Regions from separate parts of the Metabacillus elymi genome, predicted to be linked through region 2. Evidence: a T-box and tRNA genes for the amino acid it is inferred to sense, from the RefSeq annotation. Region 2 holds a T-box; the other regions hold tRNA genes.

Region 1 (4,194 bases), 960 kb from region 2:
TGGTCGAGTGACTCTGCGCCGAAAATGTACCGGGGCTAAACGTATCACCGAAGCTGTGGACTGTTCTTTTAGAACAGTGGTAGGAGAGCGTTCTAAGGGCTGTGAAGCTAGACCGTAAGGACTAGTGGAGCGCTTAGAAGTGAGAATGCCGGTATGAGTAGCGAAAGAGGGGTGAGAATCCCCTCCACCGAATGCCTAAGGTTTCCTGAGGAAGGCTCGTCCGCTCAGGGTAAGTCGGGACCTAAGCCGAGGCCGAAAGGCGTAGGCGATGGACAACAGGTTGAAATTCCTGTACCACCTCCTCACCATTTGAGCAATGGGGGGACGCAGAAGGATAGGGTAAGCGCGCTGTTGGATATGCGCGTCCAAGCAGTTAGGCTGACAACGAGGCAAATCCCGTTGTCACATAAGGCTGAGCTGTGATGGCGAGGGAACTATAGTACCGAAGTTCCTGATTCCACACTGCCAAGAAAAGCCTCTAGCGAGGTGAGAGGTGCCCGTACCGCAAACCGACACAGGTAGGCGAGGAGAGAATCCTAAGGTGAGCGAGAGAACTCTCGTTAAGGAACTCGGCAAAATGACCCCGTAACTTCGGGAGAAGGGGTGCTTTTTAGGGTGAATAGCCCGGAAAAGCCGCAGTGAATAGGCCCAGGCGACTGTTTAGCAAAAACACAGGTCTCTGCGAAGCCGCAAGGCGAAGTATAGGGGCTGACGCCTGCCCGGTGCTGGAAGGTTAAGGGGAGAGGTTAGCGTAAGCGAAGCTTTGAACCGAAGCCCCAGTAAACGGCGGCCGTAACTATAACGGTCCTAAGGTAGCGAAATTCCTTGTCGGGTAAGTTCCGACCCGCACGAAAGGCGTAACGATCTGGGCACTGTCTCAACGAGAGACTCGGTGAAATTATAGTACCTGTGAAGATGCAGGTTACCCGCGACAGGACGGAAAGACCCCGTGGAGCTTTACTGTAGCCTGATATTGAATTTTGGTACAGCTTGTACAGGATAGGTAGGAGCCTGAGAAGCCGGAGCGCTAGCTTCGGTGGAGGCGTCGGTGGGATACTACCCTGGCTGTATTGAAATTCTAACCCACAGCCCTTATCGGGCTGGGAGACAGTGTCAGGTGGGCAGTTTGACTGGGGCGGTCGCCTCCTAAAATGTAACGGAGGCGCCCAAAGGTTCCCTCAGAATGGTTGGAAATCATTCGTAGAGTGTAAAGGCACAAGGGAGCTTGACTGCGAGACCTACAAGTCGAGCAGGGACGAAAGTCGGGCTTAGTGATCCGGTGGTTCCGCATGGAAGGGCCATCGCTCAACGGATAAAAGCTACCCCGGGGATAACAGGCTTATCTCCCCCAAGAGTCCACATCGACGGGGAGGTTTGGCACCTCGATGTCGGCTCATCGCATCCTGGGGCTGTAGTCGGTCCCAAGGGTTGGGCTGTTCGCCCATTAAAGCGGTACGCGAGCTGGGTTCAGAACGTCGTGAGACAGTTCGGTCCCTATCCGTCGTGGGCGTAGGAAATTTGAGAGGAGCTGTCCTTAGTACGAGAGGACCGGGATGGACGCACCGCTGGTGTACCAGTTGTCTTGCCAAAGGCATAGCTGGGTAGCTATGTGCGGAAGGGATAAGTGCTGAAAGCATCTAAGCATGAAGCCCCCTCAAGATGAGATTTCCCATAGCGTAAGCTAGTAAGATCCCTGAAAGATGATCAGGTTGATAGGTCTGAGGTGGAAGCGCGGTGACGTGTGGAGCTGACAGATACTAATCGATCGAGGACTTAACCTAATAAAAGCGTTAAATGAAGTGAATTGAATTGTAAATCGTTATCTAGTTTTGAAGGAACAACCTTTCAATTAAATTTGTCTGGTAATGATGGCGAAGAGGCCACACCCGTTCCCATGCCGAACACGGAAGTTAAGCTCTTCAGCGCCGATGGTAGTTGGGGGTTTCCCCCTGTGAGAGTAGGACGTTGCCAGGCAAAAGCCCCTTATTCGGGGCTATTATTTTGTTTGTTTTTGTAATTGGCCCGTTGGTCAAGCGGTTAAGACACCGCCCTTTCACGGCGGTAACACGGGTTCGAATCCCGTACGGGTCACCATTTGGAGGATTAGCTCAGCTGGGAGAGCATCTGCCTTACAAGCAGAGGGTCGGCGGTTCGATCCCGTCATCCTCCACCATCTAAATTTATTGTGCCGGTGTAGCTCAACTGGTAGAGCAACTGACTTGTAATCAGTAGGTTGGGGGTTCAAGTCCTCTTGCCGGCACCACTTTATTATTTATATATGAGCCATTAGCTCAGTTGGTAGAGCACGATCGAATAAGCATCAAAGCGATACTTCAGCGCACATATTGAACTACTACTTGATTAGACTTTCTGAAATATGGGCGTCATCACAAGTGCAAAACAACATAATACTACTCATTTTTATAATGAGCCATTAGCTCAGTTGGTAGAGCATCTGACTTTTAATCAGAGGGTCGAAGGTTCGAGTCCTTCATGGCTCATCATATACACATCTTGCGGGTGTGGCGGAATTGGCAGACGCGCTAGACTTAGGATCTAGTGTCCTTGTGACGTGGGGGTTCAAGTCCCTTCACCCGCATTTCTACATTAGCAAAGTGCCGGGGTGGCGGAACTGGCAGACGCACAGGACTTAAAATCCTGCGGTAGGTGACTACCGTACCGGTTCGATTCCGGTCCTCGGCACCACTTAGAAAAGCGGAGAAAGCCCGCTTAAACCGATAGGATGTTGGAGCTTCTGAGAAGGAGTCGTTGTTTGACTCCGCAGGAAGAAGTGAAACAGCCGTACGGTTTGGCTTTCGTAGCTAGACAAATATATTTAATGCGCCCGTAGCTCAATTGGATAGAGCGTTTGACTACGGATCAAAAGGTTAGGGGTTCGACTCCTCTCGGGCGCGCCATATAACCGGGAAGTAGCTCAGCTTGGTAGAGCACTTGGTTTGGGACCAAGGGGTCGCAGGTTCGAATCCTGTCTTCCCGACCAGTCAAAGTTTTTGGTTATATAAGGTCCATATACTTGGAGGAATACCCAAGTCCGGCTGAAGGGATCGGTCTTGAAAACCGACAGGGGTGTCAAAACCCGCGGGGGTTCGAATCCCCCTTCCTCCTCCATACTTTTTTTAATTAAAATTTATATTTCTATTATCGCGGGGTGGAGCACGAACGAATATGCTTCATTGATTAACATCAGCGTACCGATTGAACAGCATCTTGAATTTACTTCCTGAAATCGGGACGGTCCGTATAAGCAGAAACAATATGCATAGGATATCTTTATTATTTTTATTATTTTTATTATCGCGGGGTGGAGCAGTCTGGTAGCTCGTCGGGCTCATAACCCGAAGGTCGCAGGTTCAAATCCTGTCCCCGCAACCAAATTCAGTTGACGAAACTCCGTTGCTCTTACTTCTTAGCAAGGAAACATAGGAGTGCTTTAGTGCAACCAAATGGTCCGGTAGTTCAGTTGGTTAGAATGCCTGCCTGTCACGCAGGAGGTCGCGGGTTCGAGTCCCGTCCGGACCGCCATTTTTATTTTTAAAACTCCCTTGTCTCAAGGAGAAGGGTTTCAATAAGCGAGAAGGTCGAGGAAGCGACTGAGCGAACACCGGAGCGTATGTAAATACGTGAGTGAGGATGTGAGCGATGGAGCTGATGAAGAGATTCGAAGCTTAGTGGAAGCCGTAAACTAAATGGCTCGGTAGCTCAGTTGGTAGAGCAATGGACTGAAAATCCATGTGTCGGCGGTTCGATTCCGTCCCGAGCCACCATTTAACATAAATTATCTAAATATTGAAAATACGTGGAGGGGTAGCGAAGTGGCTAAACGCGGCGGACTGTAAATCCGCTCCTTAGGGTTCGGCAGTTCGAATCTGCCCCCCTCCACCATTTAAAATAGGGGCATAGTTTAACGGTAGAATAGAGGTCTCCAAAACCTTTGATGTGGGTTCGATTCCTACTGCCCCTGCCAGTTTAAAATATAGTGGCGATTGTGGCGAAGTGGTTAACGCACCTGATTGTGGTTCAGGCATTCGTGGGTTCGATTCCCATCAGTCGCCCCATTTACTTGCGGGTGTAGTTTAGTGGTAAAACCTCAGCCTTCCAAGCTGATGATGAGGGTTCGATTCCCTTCACCCGCTCCAATTTTTAAAATGGGCCTATAGCTCAGCTGGTTAGAGC
Region 2 (4,194 bases):
ATTAATTTCCTCTTCAATATTGATTAATCCTTCAATAGGTAAAATGATCTCTGCACCCGTGACAACAGCTGTCATTGATTTTTCAGAAGACGAAAGATCCGTAGCAATTGTTAAAGAGCTTGTGTTACAGAAGCGCTCTATATATGCACGATTGGTTTCAAGCTGATTTAACACATCTTCGTCTTTTGCTTTTATTTGCATTTCAATTTGTTTACTCATAGGTGTATTTACTTCTGAGCGAATATTACGAACCGCTCGAATTACTTCCACTAATAGCTTCATCTCAGATGCTGCATGATTGTCTGTTAGCTCCTCATTTACAGTAGGCCAAGCTGCAACAGTAATTGATTCACCATTATGTGGTAATGATTGCCATATTTCTTCTGTAATAAATGGCATAAACGGGTGTAATAATCTCATCGTGTTATCGAGTACATAGCCGAGAATTGAACGTGTTGTCTTTTTCGCTGCTTCATCTTCCCCGTATAAAGGAAGCTTTGCCATTTCAATATACCAATCACAGAAATCATCCCAAATGAAGTTGTAAAGAAGTCTTCCAACTTCACCAAATTCATATTTATCAGCAAGCTTTGTAACATTTTCAATCGTTTCATTTAAGCGTGTTAAAATCCATTTATCTGCAACAGATTTTTCGCCTGTTAAATCTATTTCTTCATAAGTTAAGCCGTCCATATTCATTAACGCAAACCGGGAAGCATTCCAAATTTTGTTCGCAAAGTTCCAAGTCGATTCTACTTTTTCATAGCTGAAACGTAAATCCTGACCTGGTGAGCTTCCTGTTGATAAGAAGAAACGTAGTGAATCAGCACCATATTGATCAATAACTTCCATCGGGTCAACACCATTACCAAGTGATTTACTCATTTTACGACCTTGGTCATCACGTACTAAGCCATGAATTAAGACATCCTTAAACGGACGTTTGCCAGTGAATTCTAGACCTTGGAAAATCATTCTTGATACCCAGAAGAAAATAATATCATAACCTGTTACAAGAACATCTGTTGGATAGTAACGTTTGAAATCAGCTGATTCTGTATCAGGCCAGCCCATTGTAGAGAAAGGCCATAACGCTGAACTGAACCATGTATCAAGGACATCATGATCTTGCTCCCAGTTTTCAATATCTGCTGGCGGTTCTTGATTTACATACACTTCCCCTGTTTCTTTATGGTACCAAGCTGGAATTCGATGTCCCCACCAAAGCTGACGCGAAATACACCAATCACGAATATTTTCCATCCAGCGTAAGTATGTTTTTTCGAAACGATCTGGAACAAAATTTACTTTTTCTTCATCTTCTTGTAGCTTTATTGCTTCATCGGCTAATGGCTGCATTTTAACAAACCACTGGGTTGAAAGATAAGGTTCAACAACAGCACCGCTTCTTTCACTATGTCCAACTGAATGCATATGCTCTTCAATTTTGAATAGTACTCCTTGATCTTGTAGGTCCTTAACAATGTTTTTTCTACATTCAAAACGATCTAAACCATTATAAATACCTGCTTTTGCATTCATAGTACCGTCTTCATTCATAACAAGAATTCGTTCTAAGTTATGTCGGTTACCAACTTCAAAGTCATTAGGGTCATGAGCAGGAGTTATTTTTACCGCTCCTGAACCGAAGTCCATATCAACATAATCATCACCGACAATTGGAATTTCCCGACCTACTATCGGTAATACAACTTTCTTACCAATTAAATGCTTATAGCGCTCATCTTCAGGGTGCACTGCTACAGCAGTATCACCTAGCATCGTTTCAGGACGTGTTGTTGCAACTTCAATTGATCCAGAACCATCAGCTAACGGGTAACGCAGATGATAAAAGGCACCTTGAACATCTTTATAAATAACTTCAATATCTGATAGAGCTGTTTTTGTTTGTGGGTCCCAGTTAATAATATACTCACCACGGTAAATAAGTCCCTTATTATAAAGCGTAACAAATACCTCTCGTACAGCTTTTGATAGGCCTTCATCAAGTGTAAAACGCTCGCGTGAATAATCTAAGCCTAGGCCAACCTTTGCCCACTGCTCACGAATATGACCCGCGTACTCGTCCTTCCACTTCCAAGTTTCTTCAACGAATTTTTCACGACCTAAGTCATAACGGGATTTACCCTCTTCACGAAGCTTTGCTTCAACTTTCGCTTGCGTTGCGATCCCTGCATGATCCATCCCTGGAAGCCATAGAACATCATAGCCTTGCATTCTTTTCATACGAGTAACAATATCTTGAAGTGTTGTATCCCATGCATGACCTAAATGAAGTTTACCTGTAACATTTGGTGGTGGAATAACAATTGTATAAGGCTGCTTCGTTTCATCACCAGTTGCTTCGAAATATTTTCCCTCTAGCCAAAAAGAATAGCGGTTTTTTTCGATTGTATTTGGATCATACTTTGTTGGTAATTCATGCTGTTGTTCATTGTTTCCCATTATGTTTCCTCCTTTATATAATTCCGTTTTTCATAACTTGTTGAAATGAAAACGTTATGTACAAAAGCGCAAGCGCCTTGATCAGCCTCAGGCAAATAAGATGATTTAGAATAGAAGGCGTTCTTTGCCTTCAATTCTAAATTAGCTAGACCCTAGAGGGGCTAGGCGCTGGAGCTGGATGTCGTGCGCCTAGCCACAGTTCAAGAATTTTATAATTTCCTAAACGAGTACAAATCACTTTTGGTGCCTTACCTTCATACAAAATAAAAACTCCTTCCATCCACTAAAAGGACGAAAGGAGAAAATTTTCGCGGTACCACCTTTTTTCATAGACCAGGAACAAAAGCGCAAGCGCCTTGATCAGCGACGAGAAACAAGAGCACTCCGTATGAGATAAAGGAAACACGAAGAGCGTAAGCGATTCGATGTTGACTTAGCGTATAAGGAGTGTGAAGTTCACTAGGCGCTGGAGCTGGATGTCAAAGCGCTAATCCATAGTACAAGAATTTTTATAATTCCCTTAACTATAAGAAATACGCAAGCATAGTCTATGCACTCAAGATTTATAACGGTCTACACCGGCTTCTCCTACTTAATTCAAAGAAGCAACTCCTGGGCGACCTTCCAATTTATCTACGTAAGAAATCTTCCAGCAAATGATTTCTCTCTCTGTAACGAGACAGCAATTGTACTCTTCCCATTCAACGTTTATCGATTTATTATATTGATCTATTCTATATTACTAAAAAAATCTTTTTTTCGTCAATATCTTCACCATTTTTATCTGCTAATATACAGGCACCTATCCCGATTGTAATGCATATTTTTATAGTACGTAGATTCCTACAAGTATCAAAACATATTTCGTTGTTAATTTTCCGATCATTTTCCATAGAGAAAGATAAGAATTTACTTATTAGCGAAGGCATAAAATGAGGAGGAGTTGTGACATGAAGAAGCGGTATAATCCTTACACGCTCCCGCCATGGGTAAGACAGGTGCGAGAAATCGGTATCCAAATTATTATTCCATTAACAATTTTTCAAGGTATTCGAACAGTTTTCTTTCCAACATCCTTTGATGTACTATTACTTGCTCTCTTAATTTTGTTAGCTGTTGCGTTTCGTTATGATTGGATCTAAAATTTTGTTCATTTCTTTAAATACATTTATACAGTTGCTATAGATAATCTCCTATTTTTCATTTTAAAAAAGAGGCTGACACAAAGTGTTAGCCTCTTTATACTACCACATCGTTCTAGCCTGAAGATTCTTCTTGCATTTTCTTTTTCTCTTCAATTTCGGATATCTTCATCACGATGTATTCAATGTTTTTAAAATGCCAATAAGCTTTTAATAATTGCTTGTTCCTTTCTAACTCAGATTGAGTATTATCATTATGGACGTAGTTTTTAATGATACGACAAATTCGGTCTGGATAGGCTAGGTAGCTAAGGAACAACAGTATTTCTCCTTTTGTATAAGGATAGCTTTTCTGATACGTATAAAACCAATTAACACAATCATTACATTGATTAGGATAAGTCTTTCCTGTATGATTCAAGAACAATAGGAAATCATCAATCGGTGAAGCATATTTTGCACGTTCAAAATTCGTTAAGTACCCTGCGTTATTTTCATCATATAAAAAATGATGGGCCGAAATCTTTCCATGATTTAATACAATTCTAGTCTTCTCCTTTTCTGCCATTTCCTCAGACCATTCTTT
Region 3 (4,194 bases), 2.2 Mb from region 2:
ATTTTTTATTGACTCATCCTCAATTATAGAGAACATATATCTATTTACTACATCTGTCATTGTTCCGTTTACATATTCTCCCCACAATGTTCCTATTTCGGAAGATGTGAGTTTTAATTTATCTTTTTCCATATTATCACCTCTTAGATTATTATCCTCTAATAAAGCAATAGTTATGTGATTCTTATTTTTTAGTAAATGCTGCTTAAGTTATAAATTCGTATTTACGGGTTTGAATATATATCTACATTTATCATAGCCTTAAACGCAAAAAAGCGACGTTATTTCTGCGAATAATTACGCTGAAATAACGTCGCTATAACGTTCGAGAATTCCATTTGATACCAGTGGTCGGGGTCGAACCGACACTCCTCACGGAACACGATTTTGAGTCGTGCGCGTCTGCCAATTCCGCCACACTGGCAAAAAAAATAAAATCAAAAGTGCCGAGGACCGGAATCGAACCGGTACGGTAGTCACCTACCGCAGGATTTTAAGTCCTGTGCGTCTGCCAGTTCCGCCACCCCGGCAAGGGTGTAGTTTAAATGGAGGCGGCAACCGGATTTGAACCGGTGATAAAGGTTTTGCAGACCTCTGCCTTACCACTTGGCTATGCCGCCATTCATAAAACTGGAGCGGAAGACGGGATTCGAACCCGCGACCCCCACCTTGGCAAGGTGGTGTTCTACCACTGAACTACTTCCGCAATCTAACTTATTTAACCGTATACTCTAGCCTATGCAAGAGAAACGAAAATGTGTATAAGAAATGGCTGGGCTAGCTGGATTCGAACCAACGCATGTCGCAGTCAAAGTGCGATGCCTTACCGCTTGGCTATAGCCCATCGATGAATTTTCATGAGAGTTATTTTTAATATAAAATAAATGGGGCGACTGATGGGAATCGAACCCACGAATGCCTGAACCACAATCAGGTGCGTTAACCACTTCGCCACAATCGCCACTATATTTTAAATTGGCAGGGGCAGTAGGAATCGAACCCACACCAAAGGTTTTGGAGACCTCTATTCTACCGTTAAACTATGCCCCTATTTTAAATGGTGGAGGGGGGCAGATTCGAACTGCCGAACCCTAAGGAGCGGATTTACAGTCCGCCGCGTTTAGCCACTTCGCTACCCCTCCATATGTGTGAAACAGTGCCGGCAAGAGGACTTGAACCCCCAACCTACTGATTACAAGTCAGTTGCTCTACCAGTTGAGCTACACCGGCGTACTTAAATTTCAAAATCTTTTCTTTAAAGGTGGCTCGGGACGGAATCGAACCGCCGACACATGGATTTTCAGTCCATTGCTCTACCAACTGAGCTACCGAGCCATATTGAGTTTACGGCTTCCGCTAAACTTCGAACCTCTGCGTCAGCTCTTTCACTCACATCCTCACGTATTGACATACGCTCCGGTGATCGTTCAATCGCTTCCTTGATCTTCTCGTTTATCGAAACCCTTTTACTTGAGAAAAGTAACTTAAGAAAATGGCGGTCCGGACGGGACTCGAACCCGCGACCTCCTGCGTGACAGGCAGGCATTCTAACCAACTGAACTACCGGACCATTTGGTTGCGGGGACAGGATTTGAACCTGCGACCTTCGGGTTATGAGCCCGACGAGCTACCAGACTGCTCCACCCCGCGATAATAATAGTTGTTCTAGGTTTTAAAATGGTGGAGGATGACGGGATCGAACCGCCGACCCTCTGCTTGTAAGGCAGATGCTCTCCCAGCTGAGCTAATCCTCCATATGGTGACCCGTACGGGATTCGAACCCGTGTTACCGCCGTGAAAGGGCGGTGTCTTAACCGCTTGACCAACGGGCCATTATTTATTATAAGTAGTGGCGGAGAGCAAGGGATTTGAACCCTTGAGACAGCTTACACCGCCTACACGATTTCCAATCGTGCTCCTTCGGCCACTCGGACAGCTCTCCAAAATGGCTCCGCAGGTAGGACTCGAACCTACGACCGATCGGTTAACAGCCGATAGCTCTACCACTGAGCTACTGCGGAATAATATAATATAACAGCCTGGCGACGTCCTACTCTCACAGGGGGAAACCCCCAACTACCATCGGCGCTGAAGAGCTTAACTTCCGTGTTCGGCATGGGAACGGGTGTGACCTCTTCGCCATCATCACCAGACATTTGTGACAAAGACTATTATACTATTTTAGAAGAATATTTCAAGTGTTTTTTTAAACTTTTTATATTCCTTCAAAACTAGATAACGATTCACAATTCAATTCAATTCATTTAACGCTTTTATTAGGTTAAGTCCTCGATCGATTAGTATCTGTCAGCTCCACACGTCACCGCGCTTCCACCTCAGACCTATCAACCTGATCATCTTTCAGGGATCTTACTAGCTTACGCTATGGGAAATCTCATCTTGAGGGGGGCTTCATGCTTAGATGCTTTCAGCACTTATCCCTTCCGCACATAGCTACCCAGCTATGCCTTTGGCAAGACAACTGGTACACCAGCGGTGCGTCCATCCCGGTCCTCTCGTACTAAGGACAGCTCCTCTCAAATTTCCTACGCCCACGACGGATAGGGACCGAACTGTCTCACGACGTTCTGAACCCAGCTCGCGTACCGCTTTAATGGGCGAACAGCCCAACCCTTGGGACCGACTACAGCCCCAGGATGCGATGAGCCGACATCGAGGTGCCAAACCTCCCCGTCGATGTGGACTCTTGGGGGAGATAAGCCTGTTATCCCCGGGGTAGCTTTTATCCGTTGAGCGATGGCCCTTCCATGCGGAACCACCGGATCACTAAGCCCGACTTTCGTCCCTGCTCGACTTGTAGGTCTCGCAGTCAAGCTCCCTTGTGCCTTTACACTCTACGAATGATTTCCAACCATTCTGAGGGAACCTTTGGGCGCCTCCGTTACATTTTAGGAGGCGACCGCCCCAGTCAAACTGCCCACCTGACACTGTCTCCCAGCCCGATAAGGGCTGTGGGTTAGAATTTCAATACAGCCAGGGTAGTATCCCACCGACGCCTCCACCGAAGCTAGCGCTCCGGCTTCTCAGGCTCCTACCTATCCTGTACAAGCTGTACCAAAATTCAATATCAGGCTACAGTAAAGCTCCACGGGGTCTTTCCGTCCTGTCGCGGGTAACCTGCATCTTCACAGGTACTATAATTTCACCGAGTCTCTCGTTGAGACAGTGCCCAGATCGTTACGCCTTTCGTGCGGGTCGGAACTTACCCGACAAGGAATTTCGCTACCTTAGGACCGTTATAGTTACGGCCGCCGTTTACTGGGGCTTCGGTTCAAAGCTTCGCTTACGCTAACCTCTCCCCTTAACCTTCCAGCACCGGGCAGGCGTCAGCCCCTATACTTCGCCTTGCGGCTTCGCAGAGACCTGTGTTTTTGCTAAACAGTCGCCTGGGCCTATTCACTGCGGCTTTTCCGGGCTATTCACCCTAAAAAGCACCCCTTCTCCCGAAGTTACGGGGTCATTTTGCCGAGTTCCTTAACGAGAGTTCTCTCGCTCACCTTAGGATTCTCTCCTCGCCTACCTGTGTCGGTTTGCGGTACGGGCACCTCTCACCTCGCTAGAGGCTTTTCTTGGCAGTGTGGAATCAGGAACTTCGGTACTATAGTTCCCTCGCCATCACAGCTCAGCCTTATACGACAACGGGATTTGCCTCGTTGTCAGCCTAACTGCTTGGACGCGCATATCCAACAGCGCGCTTACCCTATCCTTCTGCGTCCCCCCATTGCTCAAATGGTGAGGAGGTGGTACAGGAATTTCAACCTGTTGTCCATCGCCTACGCCTTTCGGCCTCGGCTTAGGTCCCGACTTACCCTGAGCGGACGAGCCTTCCTCAGGAAACCTTAGGCATTCGGTGGAGGGGATTCTCACCCCTCTTTCGCTACTCATACCGGCATTCTCACTTCTAAGCGCTCCACTAGTCCTTACGGTCTAGCTTCACAGCCCTTAGAACGCTCTCCTACCACTGTTCTAAAAGAACAGTCCACAGCTTCGGTGATACGTTTAGCCCCGGTACATTTTCGGCGCAGAGTCACTCGACCAGTGAGCTATTACGCACTCTTTAAATGGTGGCTGCTTCTAAGCCAACATCCTGGTTGTCTAAGCAACTCCACATCCTTTTCCACTTAACGTATACTTTGGGACCTTAGCTGGTGGTCTGGGCTGTTTCCCTCTTGA
Region 4 (4,194 bases), 270 kb from region 2:
TCCTGATTCCACACTGCCAAGAAAAGCCTCTAGCGAGGTGAGAGGTGCCCGTACCGCAAACCGACACAGGTAGGCGAGGAGAGAATCCTAAGGTGAGCGAGAGAACTCTCGTTAAGGAACTCGGCAAAATGACCCCGTAACTTCGGGAGAAGGGGTGCTTTTTAGGGTGAATAGCCCGGAAAAGCCGCAGTGAATAGGCCCAGGCGACTGTTTAGCAAAAACACAGGTCTCTGCGAAGCCGCAAGGCGAAGTATAGGGGCTGACGCCTGCCCGGTGCTGGAAGGTTAAGGGGAGAGGTTAGCGTAAGCGAAGCTTTGAACCGAAGCCCCAGTAAACGGCGGCCGTAACTATAACGGTCCTAAGGTAGCGAAATTCCTTGTCGGGTAAGTTCCGACCCGCACGAAAGGCGTAACGATCTGGGCACTGTCTCAACGAGAGACTCGGTGAAATTATAGTACCTGTGAAGATGCAGGTTACCCGCGACAGGACGGAAAGACCCCGTGGAGCTTTACTGTAGCCTGATATTGAATTTTGGTACAGCTTGTACAGGATAGGTAGGAGCCTGAGAAGCCGGAGCGCTAGCTTCGGTGGAGGCGTCGGTGGGATACTACCCTGGCTGTATTGAAATTCTAACCCACAGCCCTTATCGGGCTGGGAGACAGTGTCAGGTGGGCAGTTTGACTGGGGCGGTCGCCTCCTAAAATGTAACGGAGGCGCCCAAAGGTTCCCTCAGAATGGTTGGAAATCATTCGTAGAGTGTAAAGGCACAAGGGAGCTTGACTGCGAGACCTACAAGTCGAGCAGGGACGAAAGTCGGGCTTAGTGATCCGGTGGTTCCGCATGGAAGGGCCATCGCTCAACGGATAAAAGCTACCCCGGGGATAACAGGCTTATCTCCCCCAAGAGTCCACATCGACGGGGAGGTTTGGCACCTCGATGTCGGCTCATCGCATCCTGGGGCTGTAGTCGGTCCCAAGGGTTGGGCTGTTCGCCCATTAAAGCGGTACGCGAGCTGGGTTCAGAACGTCGTGAGACAGTTCGGTCCCTATCCGTCGTGGGCGTAGGAAATTTGAGAGGAGCTGTCCTTAGTACGAGAGGACCGGGATGGACGCACCGCTGGTGTACCAGTTGTCTTGCCAAAGGCATAGCTGGGTAGCTATGTGCGGAAGGGATAAGTGCTGAAAGCATCTAAGCATGAAGCCCCCCTCAAGATGAGATTTCCCATAGCGTAAGCTAGTAAGATCCCTGAAAGATGATCAGGTTGATAGGTCTGAGGTGGAAGCACGGTGACGTGTGGAGCTGACAGATACTAATCGATCGAGGACTTAACCTAATAAAAGCGTTAAATGAAGTGAATTGAATTGTGTATCGTTATCTAGTTTTGAAGGAATATATTTTTTTTGTAAAAAACACTTGAAATATTCTTTCAAAATAGTATAATAATTCTTGTCGTAATTGTCTGGTGGCGATAGCGAAGAGGTCACACCCGTTCCCATGCCGAACACGGAAGTTAAGCTCTTCAGCGCCGATGGTAGTTGGGGGTTTCCCCCTGTGAGAGTAGGACGTTGCCAGGCTGTTTCAAGAATTATATTGATCTTACAACGGAGGATTAGCTCAGCTGGGAGAGCATCTGCCTTACAAGCAGAGGGTCGGCGGTTCGATCCCGTCATCCTCCACCATTATAAACTTATTGTGCCGGTGTAGCTCAACTGGTAGAGCAACTGACTTGTAATCAGTAGGTTGGGGGTTCAAGTCCTCTTGCCGGCACCACTTAATACTACTCATTGAAAAATGAGCCATTATCTCAGTTGGTAGAGCACGATCGAATAAGCATCGAAGCGATACATCAGCGCACATATTGAGCTGCTACTTGTTTAAGCTTTCTGAAATATGGGCGTCATTACAAGAGCAAAACAACATTATACTACTCATTGAAAAAATGAGCCATTAGCTCAGTTGGTAGAGCATCTGACTTTTAATCAGAGGGTCGAAGGTTCGAGTCCTTCATGGCTCACCATTTACACACCTTGCGGGTGTGGCGGAATTGGCAGACGCGCTAGACTTAGGATCTAGTGTCCTTGTGACGTGGGGGTTCAAGTCCCTTCACCCGCATCAATTAAATATTGCGGAAGTAGTTCAGTGGTAGAACACCACCTTGCCAAGGTGGGGGTCGCGGGTTCGAATCCCGTCTTCCGCTCTTAGTAAGTGCCGGGGTGGCGGAACTGGCAGACGCACAGGACTTAAAATCCTGCGGTAGGTGACTACCGTACCGGTTCGATTCCGGTCCTCGGCACCACTTACATTATGCGCCCGTAGCTCAATTGGATAGAGCGTTTGACTACGGATCAAAAGGTTAGGGGTTCGACTCCTCTCGGGCGCGCCATATATCGGGAAGTAGCTCAGCTTGGTAGAGCACTTGGTTTGGGACCAAGGGGTCGCAGGTTCGAATCCTGTCTTCCCGACCATACTAAAACTTTCTTTGGGGCCTTAGCTCAGCTGGGAGAGCGCCTGCTTTGCACGCAGGAGGTCAGCGGTTCGATCCCGCTAGGCTCCACCATTTAGTTAAATAATAAATTTCCATTTTGGCGGTGTAGCTCAGCTGGCTAGAGCGTACGGTTCATACCCGTGAGGTCGTGGGTTCGACTCCCTCCGCCGCTACCAATTTGGACCTTTAGCTCAGCTGGTTAGAGCAGACGGCTCATAACCGTCCGGTCGTAGGTTCGAGTCCTACAAGGTCCACCATTTTCCATCATACACGGAGGAATACCCAAGTCCGGCTGAAGGGATCGGTCTTGAAAACCGACAGGGGCGTCAAAACCCGCGGGGGTTCGAATCCCCCTTCCTCCTCCATATTTTTTAAATTTTATATTTCTATTATCGCGGGGTGGAGCAGTCTGGTAGCTCGTCGGGCTCATAACCCGAAGGTCGCAGGTTCAAATCCTGTCCCCGCAACCAATTTCAGTTGACGATACTACGTTGCTCTTACTTCTTAGCGAGGAAACATAGGAGTGCTTTAGTGCAACCAAATGGTCCGGTAGTTCAGTTGGTTAGAATGCCTGCCTGTCACGCAGGAGGTCGCGGGTTCGAGTCCCGTCCGGACCGCCATTTTTAAAAAATCCCTTGTCTCAAGGAAAAGGGTTTCAATAAGCGAGAAGGTCGAGGAAGCGACTGAGCGAACACCGGAGCGTATGTAAATACGTGAGGATGTGAGTGATGGAGCTGACGAAGAGATTCGAAGCTTAGTGGAAGCCGTAAACTATATGGCTCGGTAGCTCAGTTGGTAGAGCAATGGACTGAAAATCCATGTGTCGGCGGTTCGATTCCGTCCCGAGCCACCATTTTTAAGATTAGACTTAGCTCATGTGGCGATTGTGGCGAAGTGGTTAACGCACCTGATTGTGGTTCAGGCATTCGTGGGTTCGATTCCCATCAGTCGCCCCATTTATATCTTGCGGGTGTAGTTTAGTGGTAAAACCTCAGCCTTCCAAGCTGATGATGAGGGTTCGATTCCCTTCACCCGCTCCAAAATTTAAAATGGGCCTATAGCTCAGCTGGTTAGAGCGCACGCCTGATAAGCGTGAGGTCGATGGTTCGAGTCCATTTAGGCCCACCATTTCATATTTTTATTCCGCAGTAGCTCAGTGGTAGAGCTATCGGCTGTTAACCGATCGGTCGTAGGTTCGAGTCCTACCTGCGGAGCCATATATATGGGGAAGTACTCAAGTGGCTGAAGAGGCGCCCCTGCTAAGGGTGTAGGTCGCGCGAGCGGCGCGAGGGTTCAAATCCCTCCTTCTCCGCCAGTTTATAAATATAGTTTAAGGCCCGTTGGTCAAGCGGTTAAGACACCGCCCTTTCACGGCGGTAACACGGGTTCGAATCCCGTACGGGTCATCAACAAAAAAACACTGCAAATTCGCAGTGTTTTTTTTGTTGGGATTTTTTTAAAACCGCTCCAAAAAGATCTTATTCCAAGTAGAGTGTAAAAAACCTTTGCTTTGTATTTTCTATTCTATTAGGTAGTGGTTTAAGCTTGATCAAATTAGGGTATGAATAAAAGAAACAAGCTTAAATGTTGACTTATCATTTGATAAACTATTATATTCAATTGTAGGTGCTCTATAAAAATTAAATCTACTTTTCTATGTAAATAAAATAGGGTCTGAAACGGAAAATTCATCTACTTTTTCGTATGCA

The links. The T-box of region 2 lies ahead of HUW50_RS01770 (valine--tRNA ligase). A T-box ahead of a tRNA ligase gene usually reads a tRNA of that ligase, here a tRNA-Val.
Region 1: it has a tRNA-Val gene. The T-box ahead of HUW50_RS01770 (valine--tRNA ligase) is inferred to sense a tRNA for this amino acid. The anticodon was not compared.
Region 3: it has a tRNA-Val gene. The T-box ahead of HUW50_RS01770 (valine--tRNA ligase) is inferred to sense a tRNA for this amino acid. The anticodon was not compared.
Region 4: it has a tRNA-Val gene. The T-box ahead of HUW50_RS01770 (valine--tRNA ligase) is inferred to sense a tRNA for this amino acid. The anticodon was not compared.

The regions. Positions count from the first base shown of each region.
Region 1 covers NZ_CP055263.1:1,306,723-1,310,916, reverse strand. The annotation lists rRNA gene HUW50_RS06400 (23S ribosomal RNA) at 1-1,781, shown strand, start outside; rRNA gene rrf (5S ribosomal RNA) at 1,859-1,974, shown strand; tRNA gene HUW50_RS06390 (tRNA-Glu) at 2,020-2,094, shown strand; tRNA gene HUW50_RS06385 (tRNA-Val) at 2,098-2,173, shown strand; tRNA gene HUW50_RS06380 (tRNA-Thr) at 2,188-2,263, shown strand; tRNA gene HUW50_RS06375 (tRNA-Lys) at 2,429-2,501, shown strand; tRNA gene HUW50_RS06370 (tRNA-Leu) at 2,517-2,599, shown strand; tRNA gene HUW50_RS06365 (tRNA-Leu) at 2,618-2,706, shown strand; tRNA gene HUW50_RS06360 (tRNA-Arg) at 2,842-2,918, shown strand; tRNA gene HUW50_RS06355 (tRNA-Pro) at 2,925-3,001, shown strand; tRNA gene HUW50_RS06350 (tRNA-Ser) at 3,037-3,129, shown strand; tRNA gene HUW50_RS06345 (tRNA-Met) at 3,317-3,393, shown strand; tRNA gene HUW50_RS06340 (tRNA-Asp) at 3,467-3,543, shown strand; tRNA gene HUW50_RS06335 (tRNA-Phe) at 3,710-3,785, shown strand; tRNA gene HUW50_RS06330 (tRNA-Tyr) at 3,820-3,903, shown strand; tRNA gene HUW50_RS06325 (tRNA-Trp) at 3,912-3,985, shown strand; tRNA gene HUW50_RS06320 (tRNA-His) at 4,001-4,076, shown strand; tRNA gene HUW50_RS06315 (tRNA-Gly) at 4,084-4,157, shown strand; tRNA gene HUW50_RS06310 (tRNA-Ile) at 4,169-4,194, shown strand, end outside.
Region 2 covers NZ_CP055263.1:344,510-348,703, forward strand. The annotation lists gene HUW50_RS01770 (valine--tRNA ligase) at 1-2,466, opposite strand, end outside; T-box leader at 2,751-3,180, opposite strand; gene HUW50_RS01775 (hypothetical protein) at 3,417-3,608, shown strand; gene ysxE (spore coat protein YsxE) at 3,724-4,194, opposite strand, start outside.
Region 3 covers NZ_CP055263.1:2,555,537-2,559,730, reverse strand. The annotation lists gene HUW50_RS12190 (DUF3231 family protein) at 1-132, opposite strand, end outside; tRNA gene HUW50_RS12185 (tRNA-Leu) at 343-424, opposite strand; tRNA gene HUW50_RS12180 (tRNA-Leu) at 445-530, opposite strand; tRNA gene HUW50_RS12175 (tRNA-Cys) at 547-620, opposite strand; tRNA gene HUW50_RS12170 (tRNA-Gly) at 632-706, opposite strand; tRNA gene HUW50_RS12165 (tRNA-Gln) at 770-844, opposite strand; tRNA gene HUW50_RS12160 (tRNA-His) at 886-961, opposite strand; tRNA gene HUW50_RS12155 (tRNA-Trp) at 977-1,050, opposite strand; tRNA gene HUW50_RS12150 (tRNA-Tyr) at 1,059-1,142, opposite strand; tRNA gene HUW50_RS12145 (tRNA-Thr) at 1,158-1,230, opposite strand; tRNA gene HUW50_RS12140 (tRNA-Phe) at 1,263-1,335, opposite strand; tRNA gene HUW50_RS12135 (tRNA-Asp) at 1,494-1,570, opposite strand; tRNA gene HUW50_RS12130 (tRNA-Met) at 1,574-1,650, opposite strand; tRNA gene HUW50_RS12125 (tRNA-Val) at 1,679-1,754, opposite strand; tRNA gene HUW50_RS12120 (tRNA-Glu) at 1,758-1,832, opposite strand; tRNA gene HUW50_RS12115 (tRNA-Ser) at 1,851-1,942, opposite strand; tRNA gene HUW50_RS12110 (tRNA-Asn) at 1,947-2,021, opposite strand; rRNA gene rrf (5S ribosomal RNA) at 2,038-2,153, opposite strand; rRNA gene HUW50_RS12100 (23S ribosomal RNA) at 2,278-4,194, opposite strand, start outside.
Region 4 covers NZ_CP055263.1:612,153-616,346, reverse strand. The annotation lists rRNA gene HUW50_RS03095 (23S ribosomal RNA) at 1-1,333, shown strand, start outside; rRNA gene rrf (5S ribosomal RNA) at 1,459-1,574, shown strand; tRNA gene HUW50_RS03085 (tRNA-Val) at 1,604-1,679, shown strand; tRNA gene HUW50_RS03080 (tRNA-Thr) at 1,695-1,770, shown strand; tRNA gene HUW50_RS03075 (tRNA-Lys) at 1,942-2,017, shown strand; tRNA gene HUW50_RS03070 (tRNA-Leu) at 2,030-2,112, shown strand; tRNA gene HUW50_RS03065 (tRNA-Gly) at 2,126-2,197, shown strand; tRNA gene HUW50_RS03060 (tRNA-Leu) at 2,208-2,296, shown strand; tRNA gene HUW50_RS03055 (tRNA-Arg) at 2,307-2,383, shown strand; tRNA gene HUW50_RS03050 (tRNA-Pro) at 2,389-2,465, shown strand; tRNA gene HUW50_RS03045 (tRNA-Ala) at 2,482-2,557, shown strand; tRNA gene HUW50_RS03040 (tRNA-Met) at 2,585-2,661, shown strand; tRNA gene HUW50_RS03035 (tRNA-Ile) at 2,666-2,742, shown strand; tRNA gene HUW50_RS03030 (tRNA-Ser) at 2,758-2,850, shown strand; tRNA gene HUW50_RS03025 (tRNA-Met) at 2,879-2,955, shown strand; tRNA gene HUW50_RS03020 (tRNA-Asp) at 3,029-3,105, shown strand; tRNA gene HUW50_RS03015 (tRNA-Phe) at 3,263-3,338, shown strand; tRNA gene HUW50_RS03010 (tRNA-His) at 3,366-3,441, shown strand; tRNA gene HUW50_RS03005 (tRNA-Gly) at 3,452-3,525, shown strand; tRNA gene HUW50_RS03000 (tRNA-Ile) at 3,537-3,613, shown strand; tRNA gene HUW50_RS02995 (tRNA-Asn) at 3,628-3,702, shown strand; tRNA gene HUW50_RS02990 (tRNA-Ser) at 3,710-3,800, shown strand; tRNA gene HUW50_RS02985 (tRNA-Glu) at 3,820-3,891, shown strand.